DNA from 3 places in the Methylobacterium sp. 37f genome. Region 3 is predicted to be linked to each of the others. Evidence: predicted binding sites of a transcription regulator. Region 3 holds the regulator's gene; each other region holds the start of a gene.
The links. The regulator LexA, encoded in region 3, represses DNA repair genes until DNA is damaged. The targets are predictions, from matches to a motif close to TGTTCNNNNTGTGTTCNG.
Positions count from the first base shown of each region.

Region 1 (10,564 bases), on a different contig from region 3:
TCGAACGCTTGCGCGTCCACGCCCATAGGCTCTGCGGATCGGTTCCGCCGCGTCGCCATCTGTCCCGCATGCGCTATAGAATGCGCAGCAACTTCGCCCGCCACGATTTCTGGATATGCTATTCCTGATCAGGTCGCAAGACGGCAATGCGCGTCTTCGGTAATCTTAAGCAACACCTTAGAACAATATTTCAACAATCTCTGATCACCAGAATTTGACATCGAAACCATTGGGGGATGGTCTCGGGCCACTTGGCGGGTCGATTTGGCAATCTTGTCCGTGCCGATCCGGCAGAGGGTGAGCCTGTCTCCGGGCTGCTTGCCTGTCGGCCTCGTCCGGGCCACATGGCAGGACGAAGGGACCGAGACGGCCCTTTCTCACGCACCTGTGACAGGATTTTCGCGATGGCGTCCCAGTCCGCATCGATTTCCACGCCCTCCGTTGCTCCCATCGCGGATGTGAGGCCGCACAGCTACGAGGTTCACGGTCGTGTGTTGAGCGATGATTACGCTTGGCTGAAGGCTGAGAACTGGCGCGACGTCCTGAAAGATCCTGCCGCTTTGCCTGATAGTATTCGGGAGTATCTGGCGGCTGAAAACGCCTACTCGGAAGCGGCTCTAGCCGAGAGCGCGGACCTGCGCCGGACGCTCGTCGCCGAAATGCGGGCGCGCATCCGCGAGGATGACAGCAGCGTGCCCGAGCCGGACGGACCCTATGCCTATTACACCCGGCATCGTGAGGGCGGCCAGCATCCGCTGGTGTGCCGGCGCCCGCGCACCGTCGTCGTCATGCCGGGTCAGGGGGCTGAGACGGCGGCGGATGGTGGACCGGAGGAGGGGGAAGTGATCCTCCTCGATGGGGATCGGGAGGGGGAGGGACTCGCCTTCTTCGAGATCGCCTCGGCGGTCCACTCCGAGGATCACGCGTTGTTGGCCTGGAGCGCCGACACCAAGGGATCGGAACTGCATACCATCCGGGTTCGCACGCTCGAGACCGGAGCGGATTTGCCCGACCGCATCGAGGCGACCACCGGTGAGGTCGTCTGGACGGCCGACAACCAGGCGTTCTTCTACGTCGCCGTCGACGAGAACCATCGCCCCGCCCGGGTCATGCGCCACCGGATCGGCACCGGGCAGGAGGCCGACACCCTCGTCTACGAGGAGCCGGATTCCGGTTTCTTCGTGCATATCGAGGAGACGCAGTCGGGCGATTTTCTGACGGTCACCGCCAGCGATCACGAGACCTCGGAGGTCCATCTGCTGGACCGGCGGGTGCCCGACGGAACCCTGATGGTGGTGCAGCCGCGCCAGCCCCTGTTGATCTATTCCGTCGAGAACTGGGCCAATCACCTCTTCATCCTCACCAACGCGGAGGGTGCCGAGGACTTCAAGATCGTGACCGCCCGCCTGGAAGCGCCGGCGCGCGCGAACTGGACCGATGTCATCGCCCATCGACCGGGCGTGATGATCCGCCATCAGCACGTGATCGCCGACCATCTGGTCCGTCTCGAGATCGAGAATGCACGCCCTCGGATCGTCGTACGCGACACGCAGGGCAGCGAGCACGTGGTGGCCTTCGCCGAGGAAGCCTATTCGCTGGGTCTCCAGCCCGGCCACGAGTTCGAAACGGCGGTGATCCGCTTCACCTACTCGTCGATGACGACGCCGGCCGAGACCTACGATTACGACTGCGTGACCCGGGCGCGGCAGTTGCGGAAGCGGCAGACCGTGCCGAGCGGGCACAAGCCGGAGGATTACGTCACCCGCCGTCTCTTCGCCACGGCGCCGGACGGCGAGACGGTGCCGATCTCGCTGCTGCACCGCCGTGACTGTCCCCTCGACGGCTCGGCGCCGCTGCTGCTCTATGGCTACGGCTCCTACGGCACGCTGATGCCGGCGGCTTTCCGCACCAACCTCCTGTCGCTGGTCGATCGCGGGTTCGTCTACGCCATCGCCCACGTGCGCGGCGGGACCGAGAAGGGCTGGCGCTGGTATCTCGATGGCAAGCGCGAGAAGAAGCCCAACACGTTTTCGGATTTCGTCGCCTGCGCCCGGACGCTGATTGAGGCGAACTACACGGCCGAGGGCCGCATCGTGGCCCATGGCGGCTCGGCCGGCGGCATGCTGATGGGGGCGGTGGCCAACCTTGCGCCGGAACTCTTCGCCGCCATCGTCGCAGACGTGCCCTTCGTCGATGTTCTCAACACCATGCTCGACGGCGAACTGCCGCTGACGCCGCCCGAATGGCCCGAATGGGGCAATCCACGCGAGAGCCTGACGGCGTTCGAGACGATCCTGTCCTACTCGCCCTACGACAACGTCGCGGCGAAGCCGTACCCGGCCATCCTGGCGCTTGGCGGGCTGACCGACCCACGGGTGACCTATTGGGAACCGGCCAAATGGGTCGCGCGCCTGCGAGCGACCATGACCGGCGGCGGCCCGATCCTGCTGCGCATCAACATGGAGGCGGGCCACGGCGGCGCGGCCGGACGCTTCGACCGCCTCGAAGAGGTCGGGTTGATCCAGGCCTTCGCCCTCCGGGCCGTCGGTAAGGCCTGAGCCGGATTTCTCAGGCCTGTCAGGTTCATTCTGAACCAACCAGACTCGCGAGCCCCTCGTTTCCGTTTGTCTGGTCGGGATCACCGGTTTCCGCTGATCCCTGACAAACTCTAGGGCTGAGGCGTCGCCTCGGGCTGCGGTGCCTCCGCCTCCGGGCGCAGGCGCCGCGCGGCCTCGCGGGCGGCTTCCCGGGCAGCTTCGGCCTCGCGAGCCTGCGCGTCCCGTGCCTGACGGGCGGCCTCCTCGGCCGCACTCTTATCGGCGGCTGCCTTCAGGGCCGCCGCGCGAGCCTTGTCCATCTCGATGCGGGCGCGGCGGCGCTGGCGCTCGCTCTGGTCGGCCTCGAAGATCTCGATCTTCTCGAGTTCGCGCTGGAGCACCAGGGCCGCGAGGCCGTTCGTCGCCGGCCCGGCATCGATGCTGCGTTCGGGGGCACGGATCGGCCCGCTGAAACCGAGCTGGATCGCCGGGTTCCCTCCGGTCCAGCCTTTCGGCGCCTGTCCTGCGCTGAGCGTCCCACGTGCGTCGAGACGTGCGGTTCGCAGGTCAAAGCCCCACGTGCCGCTCCACTTGGCGACACCCAGCTCCAGGGTGAGGGGACCGGCCCGCAGGGTTCCGCCGACGAGGCTTGCCGGGCTGGAGACCGGCCCCGGCACCGTCAGCGGGCCTGCGCCGAGTTCTTCCACCACGAGGGCCTGGAGCCGCCCTTCGCGTAGGGGATCGTCTTCCCCGAGCACTCGCGTCACCGCCCGATGGAGTCCCGCCGGATCGGCACCCGGCAGACTGAGGCCCGCCAAAGTGATCTCTCCGCTGCCGCCGAGATTGTTCATCAGGCCGGTGAGGCTGGTACCGGAGGCCCCGAAGCGCAGTTGCGCCGTGACGCGACCCGCCACGGGGCCGCCACCGGCAAGGATGGAGATCGCCGCATCGGTGAGCGTGCCTTCGCCCGAAACGGCCGCACCGCCGCCCTGACGCGTCACGGTCGCGCTGCCGGCGACCCGACCTTTCGCGAGGGTCGCGTCGAGGTCGCGGAGGGTCAGGGTTTCCCCGTCGAGGCTGACACCCAGGGCTGCGCCGGTCGCGACCAGTCCGCGTCCGAGATCGAGGGTATCGACCCGGAGGGCGAGGAAGATGGGGGCTTGCGCGGCCGGAACCGGCGCGAAGCGCGCGCTAGCCGGATCGGAGGCCGCGGCCTTGGACGGTTCGGGCGGCAGGACCGTGGCGGCGGCCAGGAGCGGCAGCGACAGGCGCGCGAGGCTGGCGCTGCCGTGGATTTCGCCCTCCGGCGTGCGCGTGAGGTCGGCCGACACGGGCGTGCCGTCGACTCGGCCGACGAGGCCCACCCGCGCATCCGGACCGGCCCGGGACAGGCGCAAACCGAACTCGCCCGGAAGCGGGCCCGGAATCGGCACGGCACTGCCGGCGAGGGTCAGGAACGGCGCCACGTCCGGCAGGCTGAGGTGCAGTTCGCCGGCGCTGGGCAGGCTCTCGCGGCCGTCCAGCAAGATGGGCTGCACCGTCGCGATCGTGACGTCGGCGACGGACCCGCTGACCCGCAGGGCGAGCCCGGACGGTCTGCCATCGGCTTCGGCGGGGCCGGGCGTACCGACGAGGCGCAGGCGGCCGGGGCGCCGCAGGGCCGGGATGTCGCCGCGTCCGAGCCAGGTCCCCGCATCCGCCGTCGCGAGGGTGAGGTCCAGGCTGTCGATGCGGCCGGAACGGCTCCGGAGGTCGAGGTCGAGGGGGCCGCCGGCGGCCTCGCCCTTGGCGGCGACCCGGAGGGTATCGGCCGTGCCGGCATCCCGTTCGAGGCTGACGGCAAGGTCGAGGGCTCCGGCGCGCAGAAAGGCCGGGATTCGCTGGGCTTCCGCCAGCCAGACCCGGTCGAGGAGCGCGAACAGGGGGGCGGCCACCGCCGCCGAGACCCGCCCGGCGATCCGGCCCGTGCCGTCCGGATCGATGCGTCCCGACAGCTTGGCGTTGGCTCCTGCCAGATCGCTTATGTCGAGGCTGTCGACCACGAGGCTCGGGCCGTCCGACTGGAGGCTGGCCGCGATGGTGCCGCCACCCGAATGCGCGCCGGACGGGCCGTAGCGCACGTCGCGGGCCAGGAGGGTGAGCCCGACATCGTGGCCCCGCAGGTCGGCCAGCGTGCCTCCGAGGACCGGCAGGGTAGCGATGTCGAGGCCCTGCGCGACCAGTTGTGCATCGAACCGCCCCCGATGAGCGCCGTCGGCTGCCGCGTAGCGGGCATTGCCGGTGACGCGCGCCTCGCCGAGGCCGAGCCGCAGGTTGCGCAGCGACACCGTCAAGGCGTCCACCGACAGATCGGTAGCCAACTGCACCGGTCGGCCATCCATCACGGCCACGGCCGGACCCTCGAACCCGAGACGGCGCAGGTAGCGGCCGAAGCCGTCGGAGGCCGGGGCGTCGACGGACAACCGTCCAGTGAAGCGCAGGCCCGCTTCGGTGTCGATCTCGCCGCTGGCCCCGAGCACCGCCGCACCCGGCGCGGTCACGTCGAGCCGACGCAGGACGACCCCGCCGGTCCGGTCGAGGGTGCCGCTGGCGGCGAGCCGCGACCATTCGTCGAGGCCGAGGGCCAAGCTCTCCACCGCGAGGTCCAGATCGACCATCACGGGCAGGCCGAGGCCGTTCCGGCCGCCGATCGCCGGAACGCCGCGCGCGATCAGCGCCTGTCCGGCCGCCGAGGTCAGGAAGGCATCCAGGTCGAGGCGCCGGGTCGAGAGGGCGAGGCCGGCGCGCCATTGCTTCAGGTCGAGCTGCCCCGTGCCGCCGAGGCGCAGGGCCTGTCCGCCGGGATCGATCTCCAGGGCGACATCGGTGAACCGGGCTGTGAGGCCGCGCCCGGTGAACTTGCCCCCGAGAGAGAACGGCAGATAGGCGCCTGCCGCCTGGACCGGTGGCCCGACGACGATACGGGCGCTGCCTTCCGCGACCACGGTCGCCAAGCGCCGACCGGACGCGCCCGTTCCGGCGGGCGCAAGGCTGAGACGGGCATCGGCTTCGAAGCGCGGCCGCGTATCGCCACCGCCGGCGATCTTCACGCTGACGCCGTCGGACCCGATCTCGCCCGTCGAGAGCCGGAAGGGCACGCCGCGGCTGGTTCCCTCTGCGCGCCAGGGGCCGACCAGCGCCGGGGCCGAGATCTGCAGGGCTTCGGCATAGAACTGCTCGGTCCGCCCCGTCGCCGGCACCTGGGTTGTCAGGACGAATTGCCGGATCGTCAGATCCTCGATGGCGAGGTCGCGCCGAAGAGCCTCCGCCAAGCCGCGGGCCGGCAGTACTATGGCCTCACCGTCGGTGACCGGCAGCTTGACCTCGGCCCGGCCGATCCGGGTCTCGGTGAAGTGGATCTCGCCCTTCAGCAGAGGTGCCAGTGCAAGTTCGGCCCTGACGCCCTGGAGATCGAGGAGCGGGTGATCGAGCTTCGGCGCCGATCCGGCGGCGGCGCCGAGCCGGAGGCGATCGAGCTTCAGCCTGGGCGAGGGAAGGAGGCGGACGCCGATCCGGCCCTCCGTCTGCGCCGTCACGCCCAGCGAGCGGCTGATCGTGCGGTCGAGGGTGGCGCGATAGCTTTCCCAGGCCACGAAGGGTGGGACGGCGAGGGCCGCAACGAGGAGCAGGATGACGGCGCCCGCCAGCGCGGTCAGGATGTCACGCACCGTGTTTGTTCCGCCTCGTCACCCGGGGGCTCGCCCCTGCTCCGTTCGCGGACATAGCACAGGCGAGGCCGACGCGCGCCAGAGCCCTGGCGCGGTCAAAGTCGCTCCGCCCGACACGAGGCCTACGTCAGTCCCGCCGATCCCGGCCCGGCCGCAGCTCAGCGCCGGCCCGGAACCACGATCGGTGCCGCGGGTGCGCTCGGCCGGAACAGGTCGCTGCGCTGGATCTGCATCCGCGTCTGGTTGGTGTCGAATTGTTGGCGCTGCTCGATGCCGCGCAGCTGGCTGCGGTCGGAGAGCCGGTCGTTGGTGGCGTTGAGGCTGTCGATGGCGCGCGAGGATTGCGCCAGGGCCGGGCCGGCCGTCAGGAGCGCGAGGCCGGTGACGAAAAACAGGCGGGGGCTGAGCATCGGAACGTCCTTGTTCGGTGGGGTTTCGTCCTGATCTGGTGAGACCACGCGTCGATGGAAAGGCGGCTTCCCGAATCTCGGCATCCTGCCGCACGTTCCGAACGGCACCGGGACCGACCGGTCGGCCGACCCCCGAAGACCGGGAGGGGACTGGCATCACTCTCGACGCCGTTCGCGTTTTGGTCCAGGGATGCGCGATGACGAAGCCTCTCGACGCGGCCGGCGCTTCCGCCTCCGACGCCGCCCCGACCTCCATCGCCGCCCGTGCCATGGCCTCCCTGCGGCCGCAGGCGAGCCCTTATCTCGAAGGGCTGAACACCGAGCAGCGCCGCGCCGTCGAGGCCACGGATGGCCCGGTCCTGGTGCTCGCCGGCGCCGGTACCGGCAAGACCCGGGTGCTGACGACGCGCATCGCCCACCTCATCGCCACGGGCAAGGCGCGGCCCTTCGACATCCTCTCGGTGACCTTCACCAACAAGGCCGCCCGCGAGATGAAGCACCGCATCGGCGGGCTCATCGGCCCGGCCGGCGAGGGCATGCCCTGGCTCGGCACCTTCCATTCCATCGGCACCAAGATCCTGCGCCGACACGCCGAGCTGGTCGGCCTGCGCTCGGACTTCACGATCCTGGGCATGGACGACCAGCTCCGCCTGATGAAGCAGGTCATCGTCGACCAGAACATCGACGAGAAGCGCTGGCCTGCACGCGCCCTGTCCTCGGCCATCGACGGCTGGAAGAATCGCGGCCTCCTGCCCGAGCAGGTGCCCCCGGGCGAGGCCCAGGCCTTCGCCTTCGGCAAGGGCGGCACGCTCTATTCGGCCTACCAGGCCCGGCTTCTGACCCTGAACGCCGCCGATTTCGGCGACCTGCTGCTGCTCTGCCTCAAGCTCTGGCGCGAGAACCCCGACGTCCTGGAAAACTACCAGAGCCGTTTCCGCTACATCCTGGTGGACGAGTACCAGGACACCAACGTCGCTCAGTACCTGTGGCTGCGCCTGCTGGCCCAGGGCCACCGCAACGTCGCCTGCGTGGGCGACGACGACCAGTCGATCTATGGCTGGCGCGGGGCCGAGGTCGACAACATCCTGCGCTTCGAACACGACTTCCCCGGTGCCGTGGTGGTGCGCCTGGAGCGCAACTACCGCTCCACCGGCCACATCCTCAGCGCCGCCTCCGGCCTCATCGCCAAGAACGAGGGGCGCCTGGGCAAGACCCTGCGCACCGAGGATGTCGCCGGCGAGAAGGTGACGGTCTCCGGCGCCTGGGATTCGGAGGAGGAGGCGCGCCAACTCGCGGAAGCGATCGAGAGCCTTCAGGCCAAGCAGCATCCGCTGTCGGAGATCGCCGTGCTGGTGCGCGTCTCGGCGCAGATGCGCGAGATCGAGGACCGCTTCGTCCAGCTCGGGCTGCCCTACCGGGTCATCGGCGGGCCCCGCTTCTACGAGCGGGCCGAGATCCGCGATGCGCTGGCCTATCTGCGCGTCACCGCCAACCCGGCCGACGACCTCGCCTTCGAGCGCATCTTCAACACTCCGAAGCGGGGACTTGGCGACGCCACCCTGCAGGCGCTCCACGCCTATGCCCGCGCCGAGCGGGTGCCGCTGCTTCAGGCGGCCCGTCTCGTGGTCGAGACCGACGAGCTGAAGCCCCGCGCCCGCTCCGGCGTGCGGGCCCTGGTCGAGAGCTTCTCACGGTGGTCGCGCCTGGTGGGTACGCAGCCGCATTCCGAGGTGGCGCAGACCATCCTGGAGGAATCCGGCTACACCGAGATGTGGCAGAAGGATAAGTCCGCCGACGCGGCCGGACGCCTGGAAAACCTCAAGGAGTTCGTGCGCTCCATGGAGGAGTTCCCCGATCTCGCGGCCTTCCTCGAGCACGTCTCCCTGGTGATGGAGGCGAGCGAGCAGGAGGGGGCCGACCGCGTCTCGCTGATGACGCTCCACGCCGCCAAGGGCCTGGAATTCGACACCGTGTTCCTGCCCGGCTGGGAAGACGGCCTGTTCCCGAACCAGCGCGCGCTGGACGAGAGCGGCCGCGCCGGACTGGAAGAGGAGCGCCGCCTCGCCCATGTGGGCCTCACCCGGGCCCGCAAGCGCGCCAAGCTGTCCTTCGCGGTCAACCGGCGCATCCACGGCCTGTGGTCCTCCACCGTCCCGAGCCGCTTCATCGACGAGCTTCCCGAGGACAGCGTCGATGTGCTCGACGCACCCGCACACTTCTCGGCCGGCGCGTCGCGCTTCGATCGCAACCCGACTCCGTTCGGCTCGTCCTATGGCACGCCGGGCTGGCAGCGGGCGCAGGCCAACACGGCGCAGAACGCCAAGGCGAACCCCAACGGCTTCGGCGTCGGCAACCGCGCTACCGCTGCGCGTGGCGGACCACGCCAGATCGAGGGCGAACTGATCGCAACGTCGACCGGAGCGCCGTCGGCCTTCTCGGTCGACATGCGGGTGTTCCACACCAAGTTCGGTCCCGGCACTGTCGCGGGTGTGGACGGCAACAAGCTCACGGTGGATTTCGACAAGGCCGGCCGCAAGATGGTGCTGGACAGCTTCATCCAGGCGGCCTGATCCCCGAGGCCCCGGCGAAGCGCCGGGGGGCGCGACCGATGAGGGCCGAAACTGCGTCTTTGCCGACACAGGGCCGACGCAATCGACGTCGTTGCTGCATTGCACCCGGCGCGCCAGGATCAGCGCAGACTTTTTACATCATTGCCAAGAATAGTGGTTGTCACGCCCCTGTCGCGCCTGTCGCGGCATGGTGCGTGCAACGCAACGGTCCGCGGCCCGCCGGGTCGCGACGGGCATCCACAGGCACGATGGTCCTTGCCGGAACTCGCGGGCAAGATCCGGATTGGCTGTGAAGCGGGCGAAGCAGAAAGGATCGCCGGAACGGGATCGGTTGTAAGATGACGCGAAGCAAGTTCAGCAAGTCAGGCTCAGATTGAATCCAGGTTGGCAAGTCCGGTTGGAGTGTTGATCGATGAAAAGACGCCGTACACGACTTGAACTCGTTGAGGACCGTCCGGTCCGTCTGCACAAGACCCGTTTCGACGAAGAACGTAATCTCAGTCCGATCCAACCACTCACCGACCGGCAGGCGCAGTATCTCGACGCCCTCGCCCTCCACAAGCAAGTCATCGTCCTCGGGCCCGCCGGCACCGGCAAGACCTACATCGCCGGCACCCGCGCCGCGGACCAGCTCCGCCAGCGCCGCATCGCCAAGGTCATCATCACCCGCCCGAACGTACCCTCCGGCCGCTCGCTGGGCTTCTTTCCCGGGACCCTGGAAGAGAAGATCGCCCCCTGGGTCGCGCCCCTCACCGAGACCATGAAGGAGCGCATGGGCGAGGCCGCCTTCGAGATCGCGGTCAAGACCGGCGACATCGAAGTGGTGCCCTTCGAGGTGATGCGCGGACGCACTTTCAAGAACTGCCTCGTGATCCTCGACGAGGCACAGAACACCACTACGGCCGAGATCAAGATGTTCCTCACCCGCATCGGCGACGATTGCCAGGTGATCATCAACGGCGACGTGTCCCAGACGGACCTGCGCGAGACGTCCGGCCTCCGGACCGTCATCCACCTCATCAAGAGCCGGATGATGCCGGTGCCCGTGGTAGAATTTACCCTCGACGACATCGTGCGCTCGGGAATTTGTGCTGAATGGGTCCGGGCTTTCGAGGAAACGAATCTCTGACTTGCGGGTTGGGATAGCGGCGGACCGGAACGGGGTCCGCCGCGTACTCCGGTGCGCGACAGATTTTCCCAGGCCCTGTGGCCTCGGGAACAAACCGGGTGCCGCGCTCGGACACAAAAGAATGGGAGTCTTCACGTGAGGAAACTGACCCTTGCTTTCGCCGTGCTCGCCTCGCTCGGCGGTGCCAGCCTCGCCACCTCCGCCTCTGCCG
Region 1 covers NZ_JAGHKN010000040.1:23,557-34,120, reverse strand. The annotation lists gene J7U37_RS20655 (S9 family peptidase) at 405-2,558, shown strand; gene J7U37_RS20650 (AsmA family protein) at 2,669-6,244, opposite strand; gene J7U37_RS20645 (hypothetical protein) at 6,403-6,654, opposite strand; gene J7U37_RS20640 (UvrD-helicase domain-containing protein) at 6,852-9,224, shown strand; gene J7U37_RS20635 (PhoH family protein) at 9,637-10,353, shown strand; gene J7U37_RS20630 (hypothetical protein) at 10,489-10,564, shown strand, end outside.
Region 1: the regulator LexA is predicted to act here: its motif matches at 6,824-6,841, upstream of J7U37_RS20640 (UvrD-helicase domain-containing protein).

Region 2 (10,564 bases), on a different contig from region 3:
CTTCGGCCGCTTCATCGGCGCGGTGGACGAGCCGACGGAAGGCGCCTTCGCGCTGCCGGCGACGCCCTCGGCCAACGACCCGAAGCCGTTCCAGCCCCGCATCGCGGCGGAGTAGGGCGAGGCCAGCGACGCCGGGATGGCCCCTGAACGAAAACGCCCGGACCTCTCGGCCCGGGCGTTTTCGTCAGTGTCGCGAACAGGTTCGCTGCCGCGAACCCGAAAGCTTCAGCCCTCGGTGCGGGCCGCGAGGCGGCTTGCGGCGAAGCAGAGGCCGCCGGCGACGATGAACAGCACCACGAAGGTCTTCACAGTGGCGTAGAACAGGGCCGGCTCGATGCCCGCATCCGTATACAGCACGGCGCCGATGGCGGTGATCGGCAGGAGCAGGAGAATCAGGAGGGGGGTCAGCGGGTTGTTCATGCGGGTCTCTCAACCTCTGTCGGACCCGGTTCACCGGACCGTGTGGCGTTCACTGCCTTCCCCATAGCATCGCGGGGCGGTGCGCGCCAAGATCGTCTGGCCAAGCTCCTGCGGGACCGAGACGCTACGGCACGAACGAAGAAGCCCGGTCAGGCGGGAATTCGCACGGTCGCCCGCAGACCGCCGAGCGGACTGTCGTGCAGGGCGACGTCTCCGCCGTGGGCGCGGGCGATGTCGCGGGCGATGGAGAGGCCGAGCCCGGACCCGCCGGCATCCTGGCGCGCGTCGTCGAGGCGCACGAAGGGCTTGAACACCTCCTCCCGCTGATCGGCGGGAATGCCCGGTCCGTCATCGTCGATGGAGACCAGAAAGGCCCGGTGCTCGCGCCGGCCCGTGATCAGCACGGTGTCGCCGTAGCGGGCTGCGTTGGCGGCGAGGTTGAACAGGCAGCGCCGCATCGCGTCCGGCCGAAGCGTCACGTGGAAGGACGTCACGTCCGGGTGATCGTCCATTTCCACCGCGTCCACATGGGCGCCGAGGCGCTCCACATCGGTGCGCAGGTCCTCCAGCAGGGCGCGCATGTCGGTCGGCACCGCCGCCTCGCCCGAATCGCCGCGCGCGAAGGCGAGATAAGCCTCCAGCATCCGGCTCATCTCGTCGACGTCGCGCTGCAGGTCCTCGACCTCCGGGGTCTGCTCGACCAGCGCGAGGGAAAGCTTGAAGCGCGTGATGATGGTGCGCAGGTCGTGGCTGACCCCGTTGAGCATGGTCGTGCGCTGCTCCATCGCCCGCTCGATGCGTCGCTTCATCTCGATGAAGGCATGGCCCGCCTGACGGACCTCGCGGGCGCCGCGCGGCCGGAACTCGATCTCACGACCCTTGCCGAAGCTCTCGGCCACGGCGGCGAGACGCAGGATCGGCTTGATCTGGTTGCGCAGGAACAGGATGGCGACGCCGAGCAGCACCAGCGACGATCCACTCATCCACAGCAGGAAGATGTGCGAATTCGAGGCATAGGCCATGCTGCGCCGGGCGGTGACGCGCATCACCCCGTCGGGGATCGCCACTCGGATCTCGATGAGGCTGGAGCGGCCCACCGTATCGATCCAGTAGGGCCGGCGGATCTGGCGCCGGATCTCGTCGGAGAGGGCTTCGTCGAGGATCGAGAAGAACGGGCGCGGCCCCGCCGGCGGGAGCTTGGCCCCTTTCAGGATGTCGACGTCGAGGTTGAGCCGGTCGTTAGCGATCCGGGTCAGGGTCTCGGAATCCTTGTCCTGCGGATAGCTCTCGTAGATGTCGATCAGCGCGGCGACATCGGCCGTGACGGCGGCGGAGAGACGCCGCGTCACGAGCTGCCAGTGCCGCTCCATGAAGGTGTAGGCGATCACCGATTGGAGCAGCACCACGGGCGCGATGATGATGATCAGGGAGCGGGCATAGAGCCCCTTGGGCAGCACGTCGCCGATGGCGCGGCTGAGCAGCCGCCACAGGCGGGCCGGGCGGGGCAGGGCGGCGAGACGGGTCGCGGTGCGCTGCAGGAGGCCGGAGGCGGCCATGCGGATCAGTCGATTGCGAGGCGGTAACCGACGCCCCGCACCGTCTGCAGGAACAGCGGATTGGTCGGATCGACCTCCGTCTTCCGGCGCAGACGGTTGATCTGCACATCGATGCTGCGTTCGGCGGCGAGGCCCCCGCTCCCGGCCAGCGCCTCACGCTCCACGTTGGCCCCACCGGCCTGCGCCAGGATGGTCAGGATTTCCCGCTCCCGCTCGGTGATGCGGATGGTCTCGTCCTCGCGGCGCAGCTCGCCCCGGTCGATGCGATAGGAGAACGGGCCGAAGGTCACGGTGTCGTGCCCCCGGGCCCGGCCGCCATCGTCGCTGCGCCGCTTGATGATGTTGGACAGGCGCAGGATCAGTTCGCGCGGCTCGAAAGGCTTGGGCAGATAGTCGTCGGCACCGATCTCGAGACCCATCACCCGGTCGTTGGGGTTCGAGCGGGCGGTCAGCATCAGGATGGGGACGCGCGAGGTCTGGCGCACTTCGCGGGCATAGTCGAAGCCGCTCTCACCCGGCATCATCACGTCGAGCACCAGGGCGTCGAAGACGAAGCACTGTGCCTTGATCCGGGCCTCCGGGACGTTGCCGGCGGACGTCACCCGAAATCCCTGTTCGTAGAGGAAACGGGACAGCAGTTCGCGCACGCGGCGGTCGTCGTCGACCACCAGGATGTGCGGCGCATGGTCGGGCAGTTCGCTGCCCAGGCGCGGGCTGGGCGCGGCCATCAGGCGGCGCTCCGGGTGCGGCGCGCCATGAGGCGCCGGACGGCCGCGCGCGCGTCGGGTTCGATCATGCCGAACAGGAAGCTTTCGGCCGAGAGCGGCCGCTCGCCGCCATGCTCGGAATCCGTCAGCGCCCGTGCCACCCGGCGGCTCTGCAGCCGGATGAGATCGCCCGCGAGGTCGGCACCGGCGGCGGTGCAGAACAGAAGGCGCTGGCGGCGATCGTTCGTGCCGGTCTTCTGCGCGATGTAGCCCTGCTCGATCAAATCCTTCAGCACCCGATTGAGGCTCTGCTTGGTGATGCGCAGGATATCCAGAAGTTCGGCGATCGTAAGACCCGGATAGCGATCGACGAAATGCAGCACGCGATGGTGCGCCCGCCCGAAGCCATACTGGGCCAGGATGCGGTCGGGATCACCGACGAAATCCCGGTAGGCAAAGAACAGGAGCTCGATCAGATCGTCACCGGAGCCTGGGGTCGGCAGCTTTGCATCGGGATCGGCGTCTCGCATCACGGGGGCACTCACGTCGGGGGCGACCTCGATTTATGTCAGTGATGTTGACATGTTCCAGCCCCCCGATGAACCGTCAAGTCTCCTGGTCGAGAACAACACCGGCTGGATCCGTCAGGCGATTCCGGCCGGCGTCCCGCGTTGGCCGAACCAGGCTCGGCCGGACAGCACCGCATCAGCGTGTGGAACCCTGCACCGAGACCTGGGACACTTGCCTGGGACACTTGCCTGGGACACTTGACTACGGGACACGGCGATCCGCAGCGCGAGACCGCTGGAACCCGTCTGCGATCGCCGCGTTCACAAGAACATTTCGTGAACTCGAGGAACACACCATGGCCAAGACCCAGCATGCCGAGTCGGACACCAACCCGAAAACCGACCCGAAGGACACCTCCAATCAGATCAAGGATCCGAGCCAGTGGACCACTGGCGGCGAGCCGATGACCGGCGCGCAGGCCTCCTATCTCAAGACCCTGTCGGAGGAGGCGAAGTCGCCGGACTCGTTCGACCCGGACCTCGACAAGGCCGAAGCTTCGCAGCGGATCGATGAGCTGCGGAAGGAATCCGGCAAGGCCTGACGGGCGCCGACCCGCGACCCCCAGGACGGACCGGGCTGTCGCGGGCATTCCCCCGACGACCCGGTGCCAGCCGAAGACCCGGTGCCAGCCGAAGATTTCGCCACCGGCAAAATCCTTCCGAAAGAATTTTTCGGAATTTACCTCCGGGCTCGCCCATCAGCTTAAGGCCTCCGCAAGAAAGACCCTTTACCCATCAGCCGGCTAGGCCAGACGAAAGACACGATGCGACCATGACCGATCTGGTATCCAAACGAGCCAGCCTGCGGTCATGGACTGCCAATTCCGCCCTCGTCGGACGTTTCCTCAAGAATACGACCGGTTCTACGGCGATCGAGTACGGCCTAATTATGGGCTTGGTCTTCCTAGCGATCGTGACGGCGATCCATTACATGGCCGACCAGACCGCCGCGATGTACACCTATATTGGCAGCAAGCTCGTGAGCTAGTCGTCCTGATCCCGCCGACCGGCCCTCAGCGGCGGCCTGGCCCCCCAGCCCTTGGGGCAGGCCTCGAAGGATCTCCGGAGACGGAGGTTTCGCGGGGTGCAGAATCAGCGTCGATTTTCTTCGGGGCCTGCCAGAACGTGTCGAACAGGCGTTGCATCGCCCGCGCGTTCTCCTGCTGCACCTCCAGGCCGGTCTGAAACATCTGCTGCATTAGATCGAAGCCTGCATCTGCGCCGGGCTTGCTCTCTGCATTGGCCTGGGCCTTCGCGGAGGTTTTCGCCGAAGGCGTCGTTGAGGTCGCAGCTGTCGGGATGCGTGCCGGAGCCGGACGAAGTGGCGTCCGGGGTGCGGGTGCAGCGCTCACGCCCAGACCACCGCCCGTCAGAAAGGCTTGCATCATGTCGGACCAGGCATTGGGCGAAAATCCGAACGGATCGGGCATCGCACGGGGCGCCGGCGCGGGCTGCGGCGCCTGATTGATCATCACGTGGACGATGCCCGCCACCACCATGCCGGCCATGACGGGCAGCATCTGCTTCAGGGCCGGCATCGCCACTCCGCTCACGGTCGCCGCCTGCTGAAGCACCGCCTGGCTGAGATGGGGCGACCCGAAGAGCTGCTTGACCAGCATGTCCATCTGCGACGGCGGCGGCGGCGCGGCAGGGCCGACGAGGTTGAACATCTGGGCGAAGCCCATCGGGTCCTGGGCCGCATTGCGCTGCAACCCCATGGTCAGGGCCGGCAGAAGGGCCTGCATGGCGCGCAGACCCTGTTCCTGCGACAGTCCGAATTGGGGCCCGAAGCTCTGCAGCCCCCCCCCCGGAAACCCGAATCCCGGAATCGCCGAGCCCTGAGTCTGGGCGCCCGCCTGCGCCTGGAGAATGTCGAACAGGTTGAACATGGCGGCCTCGCGGACGAACACAGACGATCCCGGACGACGATCCGGGAATGTCCCATGGAGCGGGACTCTCCGATGGAGTCTGTCGCATCCGGCCAGCACTGACCAGCCCGGACGCCTCATCGCCGCCCGATTCCGGGGTGACGGGGGCGGACATCAACCTGTTTGTGACCCCGGACCCGCCGATGCGCTTCGCCGCGCCCCTGATCGAGGCGCGCCTCGTGCGTCGCTACAAGCGTTTTCTGGCCGAGATGGCGCTGGCGGACGGGCGCATCGTCACGGCCCACTGCGCCAATCCGGGAGCGATGCTGGGCCTCACGGCGCCGGGCGCGCGGGTCCTGCTCTCCGAGGCCCGCAGCCCGACACGCAAGCTCGCCTTCTCGTGGGAGCTGGTGGAGGCGGACCTGCCGGGCGGGCCGCAATGGGTCGGCATCAACACGATGCGGCCGAACGCCCTGGTGGCGGAGGCGTTCGCCGACGGGACCCTGCCGCCGCTTGCCCGCTACACGGCGCTGCGCCCGGAAGTCCGCTACGGCCGCGCGAGCCGGGTCGACTTCCTGGCCTCCGGGGAGAGCCCCACCGGTGCTCCTGTTCCGGCCTGCCACGTGGAGGTGAAGAACTGCCACCTCATGCGGGTGCCGGGTCTGGCGGAGTTTCCGGATTGCGTCGCGGCCCGGAGCGCCCGACACATGGCCGAGCTGGCCGCCGTGGTGGAGGCCGGAGGCCGGGCCATGGTCATCATCGTGGTGCAGATGTGGGCCGAGCGTTTCGACACCGCCCGCGACCTCGATCCGGCCTTCGACCGCGCCTTCCAGGCCGCCCGTGCGGCGGGTGTCGCCGTCCATGCCCATCGCTGCCGGATCGACCCGGCCGGCATCACCGTGGCCGATGCCATTCCGGTGCTGTAGCGCGGCGCATCCGGGCAAAAGGCCCTGCCGTCAGGGCGTGCGCTCGAAGATGAGGTTCAGGCGGGTCTGGGCGATCCGGCGGTAGCCGTGCTGTTCCAGCAGGGCGGGCAAGTCGATCTGCCACTGGTCGATGCCGTTCTCGACGATGAGCAGCCCGGGATGGAGCGAGGCCGGGGCGGCGCGCAGGAACGGCTCGAGGATCAGATCCTCCGCCCCCTCGACGTCGAGCTTCATGGCATCGATGCGCTCGATGCCCTCGCCGCGGGCGAGGTCCAGCAGGGGCAGAGCCGGGACGCGGATCTGAGCGCCCTCGTTGGTGCCGACGATCTTCAGGCTCGATTCGCCCCGGTTGCGCGGATCCACGAACAGGGTCAACTCGCCGGCCTTGTCGGCGACGGCGCAGGCCACGGCCTTGACCGTCCCGAACGGGTTCTGACCGATGTTGTAGGTCAGGCGGTCGAACACGTCGGGCTGGGGCTCGACGGCGAGGATGCGGGCGCGCGGCCCCGCGAAGGCGGCCACGAACAGCGCATAGGCGCCGATATTCGCCCCGATATCCAGGAAGGTGCAGCCCGGCCGCAGCTTCGCACGCAGACAATCCCGCTCCTCCGGATCGAAGAATTGCGGCGTGAAGAGCACCTTCTTCTCGCAGTTGTTGTTGTAGGGGTAGAGCCGCATGCGGGCGCCATAGCGCTCGACATCGAGAGGCGCCCCGCGGAGCAGGCCGATCGCCACGCGGCGGAGGAAAAGGGCGAGGCGCCGACCCGCCCAGCTGCCATAGGAAAGCCGGCCCGTCTGCCGGGCAATGCCCGCGACGAGGCCGGTGGGAGCGTAGGTGCCGAAGGGCTGGAAGTCTTTCATCGCGCCTGCTGATGCCAGCGCGGGAGCACGGCGGCAAGCGGTGGCGCCCGCGGCGCGGCGAACGGCACCTGTGGCAGCGCCCTAGGAGGTCGCAGCGATGCGACGGACACGAGCCGTGATCGAGGCTCATCGCTGCGAGACGGAACCGGTTCATCTCAACCGACGAGCGATCCGACGGGCTGAGGCCAGTCGCAACCTGTTCCATTGTGGCAACACCACGACCCAAACCGCGGCGCGCAGGTCTAATCTGCCTCAAAAGTAGGCGGATGCACAAAGGATAGCTTTGCCGCGACGCAGGTACTTTGAGACGTTCAATGCAACATCGATCCCGCCTCAGAGTTCCCCAATGACCATCAAGCAACCGCTCCTTGCTCTTACGGCCATCCTTCTCTCCTCGGTGTGTGCCTACGCCGCCGATCTGAGGGCGCCCGTAGCTCCGGCTCCGATCCCGGCGTCCTGCAAGGCTGAAATCACCTTCCCGGCCTATGGCGGCATCATCAAGCAGAACCCGAACCCGGCCTGCCTGACCATTGGCGGCTTCGGCGACATCTATGTCGGCGGCGCGGTGACCGGTTACTTCTACACGCAGCCGAACCAGTACACGTTCTCGCCCGCGCCTCTGCCGAGCGATCGCGCCGGCCGCGTCGACGTCTCGAACCTGATGGGCTTCATCCAGAAGGCTGACGGGCCGTTCCAGTTCTATGCCGCCTTCGGTGCCTACTCGATCCCGGGTCTCGGTCTGCCGATCTACGGCACCTTCGATCAGACCGATCTGCTGTACTCTCCCGCCCCGATCGTGTTCGGCAAGTACGTGATCAACGACAACTGGTCGGTCCAGGGCGGCCGCATGCCGACCCTGATCGGCTCCGAGCTGCCGTTCACCTTCCAGAACCTGAACATCTCGCGCGGCCTCCTCTTCAACCAGGAGAACGTGATCAACCAGGGCGTGCAGGTGAACTACTCGGACGGTCCGTGGGCGGCATCGTTCGCTGCCACGGACGGCTTCTATTCGGGTGAGATCAACTGGGTCACGGGTGCGATCACCTACAAGATCGACGCCGCCAACACGGTCGGCATCAACGGCGGCACCCACTTCTCCACCTACACCAACTTCGACTTCGTCAACCCCTTCGGCCGCCGCGGCCTGCGCTACCAATACGCCACCCCGGCGGCTCTGCAGAACAGCAGCATCATCAGCGCCAACTACACCTATGCCGACGGTCCGTGGATCGTGACGCCCTACGTCCAATACACCAACGTCGAGAGCAGCGTGGTGCTCGGCCTCGCCGGTGCCGAGACGATCGGCGGCGCACTTCTCGCCAGCTACGCCTTCACCGACAACTTCGCCCTGGCCGGCCGCGTCGAGTACATCAGCCAGAGCGGCAACCGTGGAAACCCGTTTGGGCAGACGTCGGTCCTCTACGGTGCCGGCAGCTCGGCCTTCTCCTTCACCGTCACCCCGACCTTCACCTTCGACCGCTACTTCGTCCGCGGTGAGTTCTCGACGGTCCAGCTCTACGACATCACCCCCGGCCTCGGCTTCGGCCGCAGCGGCCTGAAGACCTCGCAGGAGCGCTACATGCTCGAAACCGGTATCACTTTCTGATCCTCGCGATCCGACCGGTCTGACGAAAAGCGGCGGCAGGGGAAACCTGCCGCCGCTTTCTGTTTGAACGAGGCGGTCCGGCAGAGACATCTGCCGTTGAGATTTTCCGGCGAGCAGCATCGCGGGGCTTTCGTCAGGGCGCCGCACGGTCCAAGGAGGCAGGCACCATGCCCCGACCGATAAGGCCCGAGCCCATGCAGAGCTTCGATTCCGATGGTGTCGCGATCGCGTATATCGACGTGCCGGCCGAGGGCGGCACCGGCGATCCGGTGTTGCTGATCCACGGCTTCGCCTCGAATCATGCGGTGAACTGGGTCAATACCCTGTGGGTACGGACGCTGACCCAGGCCGGCTACCGCACCATCGCGTTCGACAACCGCGGCCATGGCGAGAGCCAGAAGCTCTACGACCCGGATCTCTACGGGGCCGACCTCATGGCCCAGGACGCGCGCCGCCTGCTCGACCATCTCGGCGTCGCCCGGGCCGACGTGATGGGCTACTCGATGGGTGCGCGCATCGCCGCCTTCCTCGCCCTCGACGCGCCGGAGCGGGTGCGCTCGCTGTTGCTGGGCGGTCTCGGCCTCCACCTGGTCGAGGGCAGGGGGCTTCCGGACGGCATCGCCGAAGCCCTGGAGGCGGAGCCCGGTGCGCCGGCCCCGAACCCGACCGCCGCCGCCTTTCGAACCTTCGCCGAGCAGACGAAGAGCGACCTGCGCGCCCTGGCCGCCTGCATGCGCGGCTCGCGCCAAGCCCTATCGCGGGCCGAGGTCGCGGAGATCCGCGCGCCGACCCTGGTCACCACCGGCACCCTCGATACGGTCTCGGGTTCCGGCCCGGCTCTGGTCGCTCTCCTGCCGAACGCCACCGCGCTCGAACTGCAGAACCGCGATCATAGTACGGCGGTGGGTGACCGGGGCCATCGGGCCGGCGTCCTCGATTTTCTCAAGCAGCGGCCCTGACCGGGTGCCGCCGGACCTCAGCTCTTGAGACGATAGCCGGTCCGGAAGATCCAGGTCACGCCCGCAAGGCACAGGGCCAGGAAGACCAGCGCCATGGCGAAGCTGACGCCGACGCCGACATCCGAGGTGCCGAAGAACGACCAGCGGAAGCCGCTGATCAGGTAGACCACCGGATTGGCGAGGCTCACCGCCCGCCAGAACGGCGGCAGCATCTCGATGGCGTAGAAGCTGCCGCCCAGGAAGGTCAGCGGGGTGACGATGAGGAGTGGCACCAACTGCAGCTTCTCGAAGCCGTCGGCCCAGAGGCCGATCAGAAAGCCGAACAGGCTGAAGGTCACCGCCGTCAGGAGCAGGAACAGCACCATCACGAACGGATGCTCGATGCGCAGGGGCACGAACAGGGTGGCGGTGGCAAGAATGATCAGGCCGATCAGAATCGACTTCGAGGCCGCTGCGCCGACATAGCCCAAGACGATTTCCAGCGGTGACACAGGCGCCGACAGGATTTCGTAGATCGTGCCGGCGAAGCGCGGGAAGTAGATGCCGAAGGAGGCGTTGGCGATGCTCTGCGTGAGCAGCGACAGCATCATCAGCCCGGGCACGATGAACGCCCCGTAGGCGACGCCGTCGACCGAGGCGACGCGTGAGCCGATGGCCGCCCCGAACACCACGAAGTAGAGCGAGGTGGCGATGACCGGGGCGACGATGCTCTGCAGCGCCGTGCGCCAGAAGCGGGCCATCTCGAAGCCGTAGATGGCACGGACCGCATACCAGTTCATGCGCGCTCCTTCACGAGGTCGACGAAGATTTCCTCCAGCGACGACTGGCTGGTCTGGAGATCGCGGAATCGGATGCCGGCCTGGGCCAGGTCCGCCAGCAACGCCGTGATGCCGGTGCGCTCGCCCTTGGTGTCGTAGGTGTAGACGAGGTCCTGGCCGCCCGGCTTGAGGGTGAGATCGTGGCGGGCCAGGGAGTCGGGAAGCGCGGTGAGCGGTTCCTGCAGGTTCAGGGTCATCTGCTTCTTGCCGAGCTTGCGCATCAGCTCCGCCTTCTCCTCGACCAGGATGATCTGTCCCTTGCGGATCACGCCGA
Region 2 covers NZ_JAGHKN010000017.1:70,040-80,603, forward strand. The annotation lists gene J7U37_RS13515 (efflux RND transporter permease subunit) at 1-115, shown strand, start outside; gene J7U37_RS13520 (hypothetical protein) at 226-420, opposite strand; gene J7U37_RS13525 (ATP-binding protein) at 570-1,976, opposite strand; gene J7U37_RS13530 (response regulator) at 1,982-2,704, opposite strand; gene J7U37_RS13535 (MarR family transcriptional regulator) at 2,704-3,213, opposite strand; gene J7U37_RS13540 (DUF3072 domain-containing protein) at 3,549-3,794, shown strand; gene J7U37_RS13545 (Flp family type IVb pilin) at 4,025-4,240, shown strand; gene J7U37_RS13550 (DUF937 domain-containing protein) at 4,266-5,141, opposite strand; gene sfsA (DNA/RNA nuclease SfsA) at 5,324-6,046, shown strand; gene J7U37_RS13560 (FkbM family methyltransferase) at 6,077-6,907, opposite strand; gene J7U37_RS13565 (outer membrane beta-barrel protein) at 7,254-8,513, shown strand; gene J7U37_RS13570 (alpha/beta hydrolase) at 8,708-9,472, shown strand; gene J7U37_RS13575 (ABC transporter permease) at 9,490-10,251, opposite strand; gene J7U37_RS13580 (ABC transporter ATP-binding protein) at 10,248-10,564, opposite strand, start outside.
Region 2: the regulator LexA is predicted to act here: its motif matches at 3,518-3,535, upstream of J7U37_RS13540 (DUF3072 domain-containing protein).

Region 3 (10,564 bases):
ACGCCAAAAGCCGGCCTAGTCAAACCTACGTTGTGTCGATCTCCGGACTCCACATGGTGCTGGCCGCCGGCGTGGTGTTCTGGCTGGTGCGGGCCGGGCTGGCGATCGTGCCGTTCACCGCCCTGCACTGGCCCATCAAGAAGATCGCCGCCGGCATCGCCATGGTGGGGGTCACCGCCTATTGCGTGTTCTCCGGGTGGGACATCGCGGCCGAACGCTCGCTGATCATGACCCTGGTGATGCTCGGCGCGATTCTGGTCGATCGGCCGGCCCTCAGCATGCGCAACCTCGCGCTCGCCGCGCTGATCGCCCTGGCGCGGGAACCGGACGGGCTCCTCGGCCCCAGCTTCCAGATGTCCTTCGGCGCCGTTGCCGGGCTCATCGCCTGCGCACCGCTGATCGCCGGACAGGGCGGCCGGCGCGAGGGCGCCGGTCCCATCACCCGCGCCGTCGCGTTCCTGATCGCGGCGATCGTCGGAACGCTGGCCACGACCCTCGTGGCGCAAATCGCCACCGCGCCCTTCGCGACCTATCATTTCCAGACGGTGCAGCCCTTCGGCCTCGTCGGCAATGCGCTCACCCTCCCGCTGGTCTCCCTGGCGGTGATGCCCGCGGCGGTGCTCGGCATCCTCGCCTATCCGTTCGCCCTGGATCAGCCGGTGTGGTGGGCGATGGGTCTGGCGGTGCGCGGAATGCTGTCGATCTCGACCTGGATCGCGGGCTTCGGACACGCCGTCGTGGTGGTGCCGGCCTTCGGGGCGGGGGCGTTGGGGCTGCTGGTGGCCGGCCTCCTCCTGCTCACCCTTCCGGCCTCGTCCCTGCGTTGGCTCGGGTTGATCCCGGCGGCGATCGGCATCGTCTTCGCGGCGTCGCCCGATCGCTTCGACATCTACGTCGATCGGGAAGGCACCGGGGCGGCGATCCGGGATCGCAGCGGACACCTCGCCACTCTGGGGCGTCCGCCGGCCTTCGTGCTCGAACAATGGCTGAAAGCGGATGGCGATGCCCGGAAGGCCGGCGCCGTCCCGGCCTTTCCGGACGCCCGGTGCGATGGCCTCGGCTGTACCCTGACCCTGCCGGATGGGCGCAGGGTCGGCCTCGTCACCGACAAGCGCGCTTTCCCGGAGGATTGCGCCCGGGCCGACATCCTGATCAGCCGCCAATCGGCCCCGCCGGGCTGCGCCGCGGCGTTCGTCCTCGACCGGACCTTCCTGGCGGCACACGGCGCGGCGGCCTTGCGCCTCACGCGCGAGGGCGCCCGCATCGTTACGACGCGGCGCCCGGGAGAGGCCGTTCCCTGGCGACCCGTGGCACCTGCCAACACGGACGCACCGGCGCGTGCCGCACCGGACATCGTGCCGGCAGCGCCGATCGGGCGAGCAAAGGACGCACCGGGTTCGCCCGGCGAAGGGCCGGGCGAAGGAATTGGCGAAGGGACCGGAGAAGAGCCTCAGTAACGGCGCACGAGACTGACGAGGCGCCCCTGAATCTGCACCCGATCCGGGCCGAGCACGCGGGTCTCGTAAGCCGGATTGGCGGCCTCGAGAGCGATGGACGATCCCCGTCGGCGCAGGCGCTTGAGGGTCGCTTCCTCGTCATCGATCAGGGCCACGATGATGTCCCCGGTGTTCGCCGTGTCCTGCTTGCGGATCACCACGAGATCGCCGTCGAGAATGCCGGCCTCGATCATCGAATCGCCGCGCACCTCCAGGGCATAGTGCTCGCCACCCGCGAGAAAGTCCGGCGACATCGTCACCGAATGGCTCTGCTCCTGGATGGCCGAGATCGGCGTACCGGCCGCGATCCGCCCCATCACCGGGATCGTCACGGCCCGGCCGCTCTCGTCGGTCGCCTGGGTGGTCGGTAGGCGTGAGATGGAGGCGCCGGCCGGCACGCCCTTGCCCTTGCCGCCCTCGACCACGCTCGGGGTGAAGCGACGGACTTCCGCCGCAGGCGCGGTCCGCGCCGAGGCGGATTGACCGCCGAGGCTCTCGGGCATCCGGATCACCTCGATGGCGCGGGCCCGGTTCGGCAGACGCCGCAGAAAGCCCCGCTCCTCCAAGGCCGTGATCAGGCGGTGGATGCCCGATTTCGACTTCAGATCGAGGGCGTCCTTCATTTCGTCGAAGGACGGGGGAACGCCGCTCTCGCGCATCCGAAGCTGGATGAACTGGAGCAAATCCAGTTGCTTACGCGTCAACATGCGGAACACTCTTCGTTGGAGACATTGGCTGCGGCGGACGACCACAGAAACAAACCACGAACACGTTAAACGTTCCGCAAGTGTTCTGCAAGAGTTCCTCAAAGAAGGCGACATTCGTGCGCGGTGGCGCGCGCCCGATCCCAATTCAGGGCCGGTAGGGTTGGTCTGGTCACCGGTCACCAGAGCACCCGGACGCAACTCTGGCAATATCCGGATCGGGCGGAAAGGCCGCCAGAGCGCAGACCTTGCCCCGCGATCGACGGCGCTCAGGTTTCGTGCGCGTCGGGCAGGCATGAACCGGGAAGGCGCAAACCGGGAAGGCGCGAACCGGGAAGGCGCGCGTTTCTCGACTCTGTCGCACCCGGATCGGCCGTTCGCCGCATTCCGCAAAGGCACGGCGCGATGCGATGGACGGTTCGCGTTACGAAGCATCATACACTGCAAGCCTTGCCTCTCATCTCTCCTTAACCAAGATAAAACCCCGTCGTTGTGTCCTTTACTGCCTATAGATAGAGATTACCCTTATAGAAAAACGCCAGAACAACGACAAGGCCAAGCAAACATGTCGAAAATCATTGCGTATTGGGACAGTGAAAGTTCCCGCAATGCCGCTGGCGGCCAAGCAGACCTCATCCTGGCGACGGCGCAAGGCGCGGCGGATGGCTGGGCGAAACACATCCAGGGCGACGCCGTGATCGAGATCGCCATCGCGATGGGCAATTTCGCCGGCGGAAATGTCCTGGCCAATGCCGGTCCCAGCTATGCCTGGGACGGCCAGGGATGGACCTTCGCCCCGATCCTCGAAGCGCGCGAGGGTTGGGATGGCAATGGAGGCGAGGCGGACGGCAAGGTCACCCTGGGCCAGGACAAGCTCGGCGATCTCTTCTTCGATCCGCAGGGACAAGCCGGTGTCCCGTCCAACAAGATCGACGCGTTCGGGCTGTTCCAGCACGAGATCGCCCATGCCATCGGGTTCATCGATTTCCAGCCGGCCTGGTATGAAAACGGATCGATGGTGTATTACGACGAGAATACAACCACGGTCCTGGGTGGCCCTGCCAAGCTCGACGATGCGCGGGCGCATGTCTCGGGCGTCGAAGATCTGATGGACCCCTATTCGCCCTGGGGGTGGCGCCCGCAGATCTCGGATCTCGACCTCGCTCTCCTTCAGGACAAGGGCCTTCCGATCGCAACGGATCGCAAGGACCAGATCTGGCTCGGCAGCAAATCCGACACCTTCTCGGCCTTCGGTGGCGACGATTACGTCGAGGGCGGACGGGGCGACGATCACATCGACGGTGGGGCCGGCAAGGATTGGCTCTATGGCGGCGTCGGCAACGACACCCTTCTCGGGGGTGCGGGCGCCGACGGGCTCGATGGCGGCGAGGGCGATGACCTTCTCGAGGGCGGCACCGGCGCCGATCGGCTCTATGCCGGCCTCGGCGACGACAACCTGCGTGGCGACGCGGGGGATGACGTTCTGGAAGGTGGCGACGGCACCGATATCCTGAACGGTGGCGCCGGCGCCGATCTCATCATGGGTGGTCGCGGCGGCGACCGGGTTGCCGGCGGAGCCGGGGATGACACCTTCGTCATCACCTTCGGCGATCTGGAGACGAAGGGCATTCGCGACCTGATCGTCGATTTCCAGGGCGCGGGGCAATCGGGCGGCGATGTGATCCAGTTCAGCGGGTTCGCCGTCGCCTCGACCCTGGACCTCATCGGAACGTCCGGCAACGCGCGCGTCTACGAGGTTCACGACGCCGCGGGCGGGTCCCAGGGGCAGCTTCAGGTCAGCGCGGGTGGAGCCCTGGGCCCGTTGCTGACGCTGAACGACTTCCTGTTCGCCTGATCCGATGTCGCGGCGGCCTGCATCGGGCCGCCTCGAACGAGCCTCGCTCTTCGTTCCTGGCCTCGTCGCGGCCTTCAGGCCGGGGTAAGCGGGGCGCGGACGCAGTCACCTCAGGCCGATCCGTCGCGATCGACGTGGAGAAACCCGATCGGGCCGGCCTGCCCTTGGTCGAAGATGCCGGCCGTGAGCTGCCGGCCATAGACGCAGGCGGTGTCGAGATTGGTCCGGTAGCGCTTCTGATCGGGAATTCCGGTCCGCTGCGGCGTATGCCCATGGACCACGTGCTTGCCGAAGTCGAAACCGGCGCCGAGAAAGGGCTGGCGAATCCAGAGGTGGTTGGCGACATCGGGATCCGGTCCGGTGCGCCCCGGACGGAAGCCGGCGTGAACGTAGTAGCGCAGGGCATCCTCGTGGAAGGTGGGGAGCGACGCCATCCAGCGCACCACCTCCGACGGAAGCGCGTCCGGCTCCGTGACGCCGAACGAGCGGAGCGTGGCATCGCCGCCATTGGCGAGCCAGACCGCCGCGTCCGCCGCATCGCGATACGCATCGATCATCATCCGCTCGTGGTTTCCCATGAGGCAGACGACGGCGTTCGGTGCCGAGGCCTGCAGGTGGCTCAGCATCGCGACGACCCGTGCGCTGTCGGGGCCGCGATCGACGTAGTCGCCGAGGCAGACGATGCGGGCGCTGCGGTCGCCCCGATGGGCGTTGATCCGTTCGAGCAGCCGCATCAGGGCATCGGCGCATCCGTGAATGTCGCCGATTGCGTAAGTCAGGTCGTTCATGGGGGTGTCGGGGCGCGGGGCGTGCGGAGTGGCTGGACTGAGCATCGCACCCGCATGGCAGGAATTCGGCGCCACGAAAATCCTCGACGCGCCCGGGCTGCCGCCGCACCGCTCCCCCGGTCGGGGCTCCTCAGGGGTTTGACCCGCCACCGTGAGCGGGGAATGCCGGGTCAGGGCCGCGCACGGGTCGGATCGGGCTCCGGCGTGGGTCAGCGAAAGACCTGGATCATGGCGGGCGTTAGGATGACGACGAAGAGCACGGGCAAGAAGAACAGGATCATCGGCACGGTCAGCTTCGGCGGCAGGGCCGCCGCCTTCTTCTCGGCCTCGTTCATGCGCATGTCCCGGCTTTCCTGCGACAGCACGCGCAGGGCCTGGCCGACCGGGGTGCCGTAGCGCTCGGCCTGGATCAGCGCCGTCGTGACCGCCTTGATCTGGTCGAGGCCGATGCGGCTGGCGAGGTTCTCGAAGGCCATGCGCCGGTCCGGAAGGTAGGACAGCTCGGCGGTCAGCACCGCGAGTTCCTCGGCCAGAACGATGGACTGCCCGGAGACCTCGGCGCTGACGCGGCGAAAGGCGTGCTCCACCGACATGCCGGATTCGACGCAGATCAACGTGAGGTCGAGCGCATCCGGCCAGGCCGAGCGAATTTCCGTCTGGCGCTTGCTCGACGCGTTGAGAAGGTAGAGTTCCGGCGCCTTGATCCCGAAGAGAAGGACCGCGATCACGATCATCGCCCGGATCGCGAAGGGCTGGTCCAGAACCCCGAGCACGAACAGGTAGAAGATCGCCACCACCGCCAGAACGACCGGCGTCACGAGGCGGAAGAACAGGAAGGCGGTTTCGGCGCCCGGCGAACGGTAGCCCGCCATCATCAGCTGCTTGCGGGCCGTCTCGGTCCCGAGCCAGCGATCGAGGCTGAACCGCTCCACCACCCGCTTCATGTAGGCTTTGGGCGCGACCCGCAGGGTGACCTTCGAGGACATCCGCTCGCGTTCGCGGCGGCGAATCTCCTCCCGCTCCTCGCCGATCAGCTTCATGCGCTTGCCCAGGCGGTCGGGCTCGAACATCGGCTGGAGCAGCGCGAAGGCGGTCGCCGCGGCGGCGACGCCGGCCAGGACCGTGCCGAGGAAGCGCGGCTCGGTGACCTTGGCGGCGATCAGGTCCAGCATGCGGTGTCTCCGTACGATGCCGCCGGGCGCGGATGGGGGTGAGCGGGGAGCCCGCGCGTAGAGCGCGGACGGCGGAGAGAGCGGGTCGGCGGCCTCATCAGACGTCGAAGTTGATCATCTTCTTCATCGTGAAGACCCCGATCGACATCCAGATCGCGGAGCCCACCAGCGCGAGCTTGCCGATATCGGTCCGCCACAGCAGCGAGATGTAGTCCGGGCTCGACAGGTAGGTCAGGGTGGCCACGATGAAGGGCAGGGCCGCGATGATGCCGCCGGAGGCCTTGGCCTCCATGCTCATCGCCTGGATCTTGCCGGCCATCTTCTTCCGCTCGCGCAGGACGCGGGACAGGTTGGCCAGGGCCTCCGAGAGGTTGCCGCCGGACTTGGCCTGGATGCTGATCACGATCGCGAAGAAGTTCACGTCGGAGACCGGCACGCGCTCGTACATCTTCAGGAGGGCGTCCCCGAGCGAGACCCCGAGGGTCTGGGATTCCACCACCTGCCGGAACTCGCTGCGGATCGGTTCCTCGGCCTCGCGCGAGATGATCCGGAAGCAGTCGCCCACCGGGATGCCGGCGCGCACGCCGCGGGTGATGATGTCGATCGCGGTCGGAAGTTCCTTGATGAAGGCGGCGATCCGGCGCTTGCGCAGAAAGGTCAGAAGCCAGAGCGGCAGACCGAAGCCACCGGCGAACACGGCGCCGAGACCGGCCAGGGGGTTGCCGGTCATGATGAAGATGGTCGCGCCGAAGACGAGCGCGATCCCGGCCGAGATCAGGTAATACTGGTTGCGGGACCAGGACAGGCCCGCGCGGGCGATCTTCAGCTCCAGGGTCACCTTGGTGCCCTCGCGCTTGGCCTCGACCTCCTTCAGGCTCTTCGCGACCTGATCCCGCCGGCTGACCGTTGCCGCACGTGCGCCCGGGGCCGCGACGACGCTCACGGTCCGGCGCCGCTCGGCGGAGCGCCGCTCGCCCGAGAGGTAGGGGGACACGAAGACATAGGCCAGTCCGCCGGCCGTCAGGGCCAGGAGACCGGAGGCGAGGGCGAGGCCGCTGGCGTTCACGATCCGCTCCCGCCCTCTCCGGCCGCGTCCAGCGCGGCCGCCAGCGCCTCGTCCTCACCGTAATAGCGCGCGCGCTCCCAGAAGCGCGGGCGGCCGATGCCGGTGGAGCGATGGCGGCCGATCAGCTTGCCGTTCGCGTCCTCGCCCAGCACGTCGTACAGGAAGAGGTCCTGGGTGATGATGACGTCACCCTCCAGGCCCAACACCTCGGTGATGTGGGTGATCCGGCGTGAGCCGTCCCGCAGGCGGGTCGCCTGCACGATCACGTCGATGGACCCGCAGATCATCTCGCGCAGAGTTCGCGACGGCAGGCTGAACCCGCCCATGGTGATCATCGATTCGATGCGCGCCAGGGCCTCGCGCGGCGAGTTGGCGTGCAGGGTGCCCATCGAGCCGTCATGGCCGGTATTCATGGCCTGGAGGAGGTCGAAGGCCTCCGGTCCGCGGACCTCGCCGACGATGATCCGCTCGGGGCGCATGCGCAGGCAGTTCTTGACCAGATCGCGCATGGTGACCTGACCCGACCCCTCCATGTTGGGCGGCCGGGTTTCCAGGCGGACGACGTGGGCCTGCTGCAATTGCAGCTCCGCCGCGTCCTCACAGGTGATGATGCGCTCATCGGCGTCGATGTAGCGGGTCAGGCAGTTCAGCAGCGTGGTCTTGCCCGAGCCGGTACCGCCCGAGATCACGACGTTGCAGCGGACGCGCCCGATGATCTGCAGGATGCGGGCGCCCTCGGGCGAGATCGCCCCGAAGGAGACGAGCTGATCGAGAGTGAGCTTGTCCTTCTTGAACTTTCGGATCGTCAGCACCGGCCCGTCGATGGCGAGCGGCGGCGCGATGATGTTGACGCGCGACCCGTCGGGGAGGCGCGCGTCGCAGATCGGGGAGGCTTCGTCGACGCGGCGGCCGACCTGACTCACGATCCGCTGACAGATGTTCATCAGCTGCTGGTTGTCGCGAAAGCGCACGTTGGTGAGCTGGATCTTGCCGCCGACTTCGATGAAGGCCCGGGTCGCCCCGTTGACCATGATGTCGGCGATGTCGTCGCGCGCCAGCAACGGCTCGAGCGGTCCATAGCCCAGCACGTCGTTGCAGATATCGTCGAGCAGTTCTTCCTGCTCGGCGATCGACAGGACGATGTTCTTGAGGCCGATGATCTCCGAGACGATGTCGCGGATTTCCTCGCGCGCCGATTCGGCATCCAGGCGCGAGAGCTGAGACAGATCGATGGCCTCGATCAGCGCCCCGAAGATCATGCTCTTCGTGCGGAAATAGTCCTCCGACTTCGCGGTCTCCTGGATCTGCACCGGCTCGGGCCGGCGGGGCGCCTCGGCTTTCGGGCGCAGAATCGAATCATCGTGGATCGGCAGGGAGACCGGCGCCTTCGCAAGGTCCGTCATCGGCCGCGGGGCCGGCACCGCGGCGCTGCCCGATCGTCTACCGAACATGGCGCGGGCTCCTGGGTATCGGGTCCTTGGGGATCGGGTCCTTGGACGACAGATGGCGCATCAGGAGGCCTTGCGCCGGGCGAGCCGGGACAGCAGGGGCTCGAACAGGTTCGGACGCGCGCGCTTCAGCTCCGCCCGGCCGGTGATCGAGGCGGCGAGGGAAGAGAAGATTTCCGCCGCCTTCGAGCCGGCCTGCACCTCGCCGATCATCTGGCCGTTATTCGCGGCCGTTCCGAAGAGGGCCGCGTCGAACGGGATCGCGGCGCCGATCGTCGTATCGAGGGACTTGGCGAACTCCGCCAGGGCGATCTCCGGGCGCTTCGGAACGCCGACGCCGTTGAGGATGACCCGGGGCTTGCGGTCGTTCGGCCGGTTCTGCTGAAGCAGGGTGAGCAGGTTCTTGGTGTTGCGCAGGGCCGCGAGTTCCGGGCTGGCGACGATGATGATCTCGTCGGCGCTGATCATCAGGCGCCGCGACCAGGCGGTCCATTGATGCGGCACGTCGAGGACGACGCACGGCACCGCGGCCCGCAGAAGGTCGAGCAGGTGGTCGAACGCCGGCTCGCCCAGATCGGTGGTCCGGTCGAGGGTGGCCGGCGCTGCCAGCAGGGACAGCCGGTCGCTGCACTTCGAGAGGAGGCGGTCGAGAAGAATCGAATCGAGACGGTCCGGGGCGAACACCGCCTCGGCGATGCCCTGGGGCGGGTCCTGGTTGAAGTTAAGGCTCGCCGTGCCGAAGGCGATGTCCAGATCGGCGATGACGGTGGCGGTGTCCTGCTCGCGGGCGATCGTCCAGGCGAGGTTGTGGGCGAGGGTGGACACGCCGACGCCGCCCTTGGCGCCGACGACGGCGACCGTCCGCCCAACCGGCTTGGCACCCGGCGCGGTGAAGAGGTCCGAGATAGCCTGGATCAGGTCGATCGGGCGCACGGGCGCCATCAGGTATTCGCTGACGCCGCGCTGGATGAACTGCCGATAGAGCGCCACGTCGTTGACGTGGCCGATGACCACGACCTTCGTTCCCTCGTCACAGACCTCCGCCAATGAATCGAGGTACTCGAGCGGGCGCGATTTCATGCCCTGGGTTTCGATGACGATGACGTTCGGCGTCGGCGCGTGGCGGTAGGCTTCGACGGCGGCGGCGCCGCCCCCCATCTGAACCTTGATGTGCGCCTTGTTCATGCGTCGGTCCAAGCCGACCGATTCGACCAGGGTCGCACTCTCCTGCGTCTCGCAGAACGCCTGGATCGTGATGCGGGGCACGGGGGCGATGATGCGCTCGGACGTCTCGTTCAGATCCGTCATGAGGGTGGTTCCGGTTCAGGTTGCTGCAGAGGCGGGAGCCAAGGCGGATGACGTGATGAGCGACGTGGCGGGTGACTTGGAGGGCGGCGCCGGGCCACCCGCCCCTTGCGGTTATTGCGAGACCTGCGACTTGACCGAGGTCTTCCCATCCTGACGCCATTCGATTGACGGATCCTTGCCGTCCCGGATCTTGCCGATGTCGTTGGTCCGCCGGATGGTGTCGATGCGCCCCTCGGGCCGGGCCCGGACGAGGTCGACGGGGTCTGCCACCTGGGCGGCGAAGTTCGACTGCGAGGCGCACCCGAAATTCCAGTAGGTTTCGTTGCGTCCGTTGAAGGGCGCATCGCCGACGCCGAGATCCTGCGGCCAGGTCCCGCATTGGCTGGCAACCTTCGCCTCCATGCGCTGGAAGCTGAGACGCAGGGGCGAGGCGAGGTTCGGGTTGGCCACGGCGTAGTGGGAGATCACGATCTGCCGGCCCGGGACGCCGCCATCCGCGCCCATCCGGCGCAGGGCCGCGGCCGTCCGCTCGACCGCCGCCCCCTGGGCCGGGGCGATGCCGCCCGGCAGGTCGAGCACCAGAGTCCCCCGGCCGTAGCGCCGAAACTCGAGCAGGAACGCATCGACGTCGGCGGCCTGGCGCGGATCGAGATGGCCGGTCCCGGTGACGAAGACGTCGAGGGTGCGGACCCCCTCGGTGAGGGCGATGGGGTGCCGGGCGCGGTAA
Region 3 covers NZ_JAGHKN010000002.1:31,347-41,910, forward strand. The annotation lists partial or broken gene J7U37_RS01590 (ComEC/Rec2 family competence protein) at 30-1,457, shown strand; gene lexA (transcriptional repressor LexA) at 1,451-2,203, opposite strand; gene J7U37_RS01600 (calcium-binding protein) at 2,766-4,055, shown strand; gene J7U37_RS01605 (metallophosphoesterase family protein) at 4,166-4,843, opposite strand; gene J7U37_RS01610 (type II secretion system F family protein) at 5,053-6,015, opposite strand; gene J7U37_RS01615 (type II secretion system F family protein) at 6,113-7,081, opposite strand; gene J7U37_RS01620 (CpaF family protein) at 7,078-8,532, opposite strand; gene J7U37_RS01625 (AAA family ATPase) at 8,593-9,837, opposite strand; gene J7U37_RS01630 (CpaD family pilus assembly protein) at 9,949-10,564, opposite strand, start outside.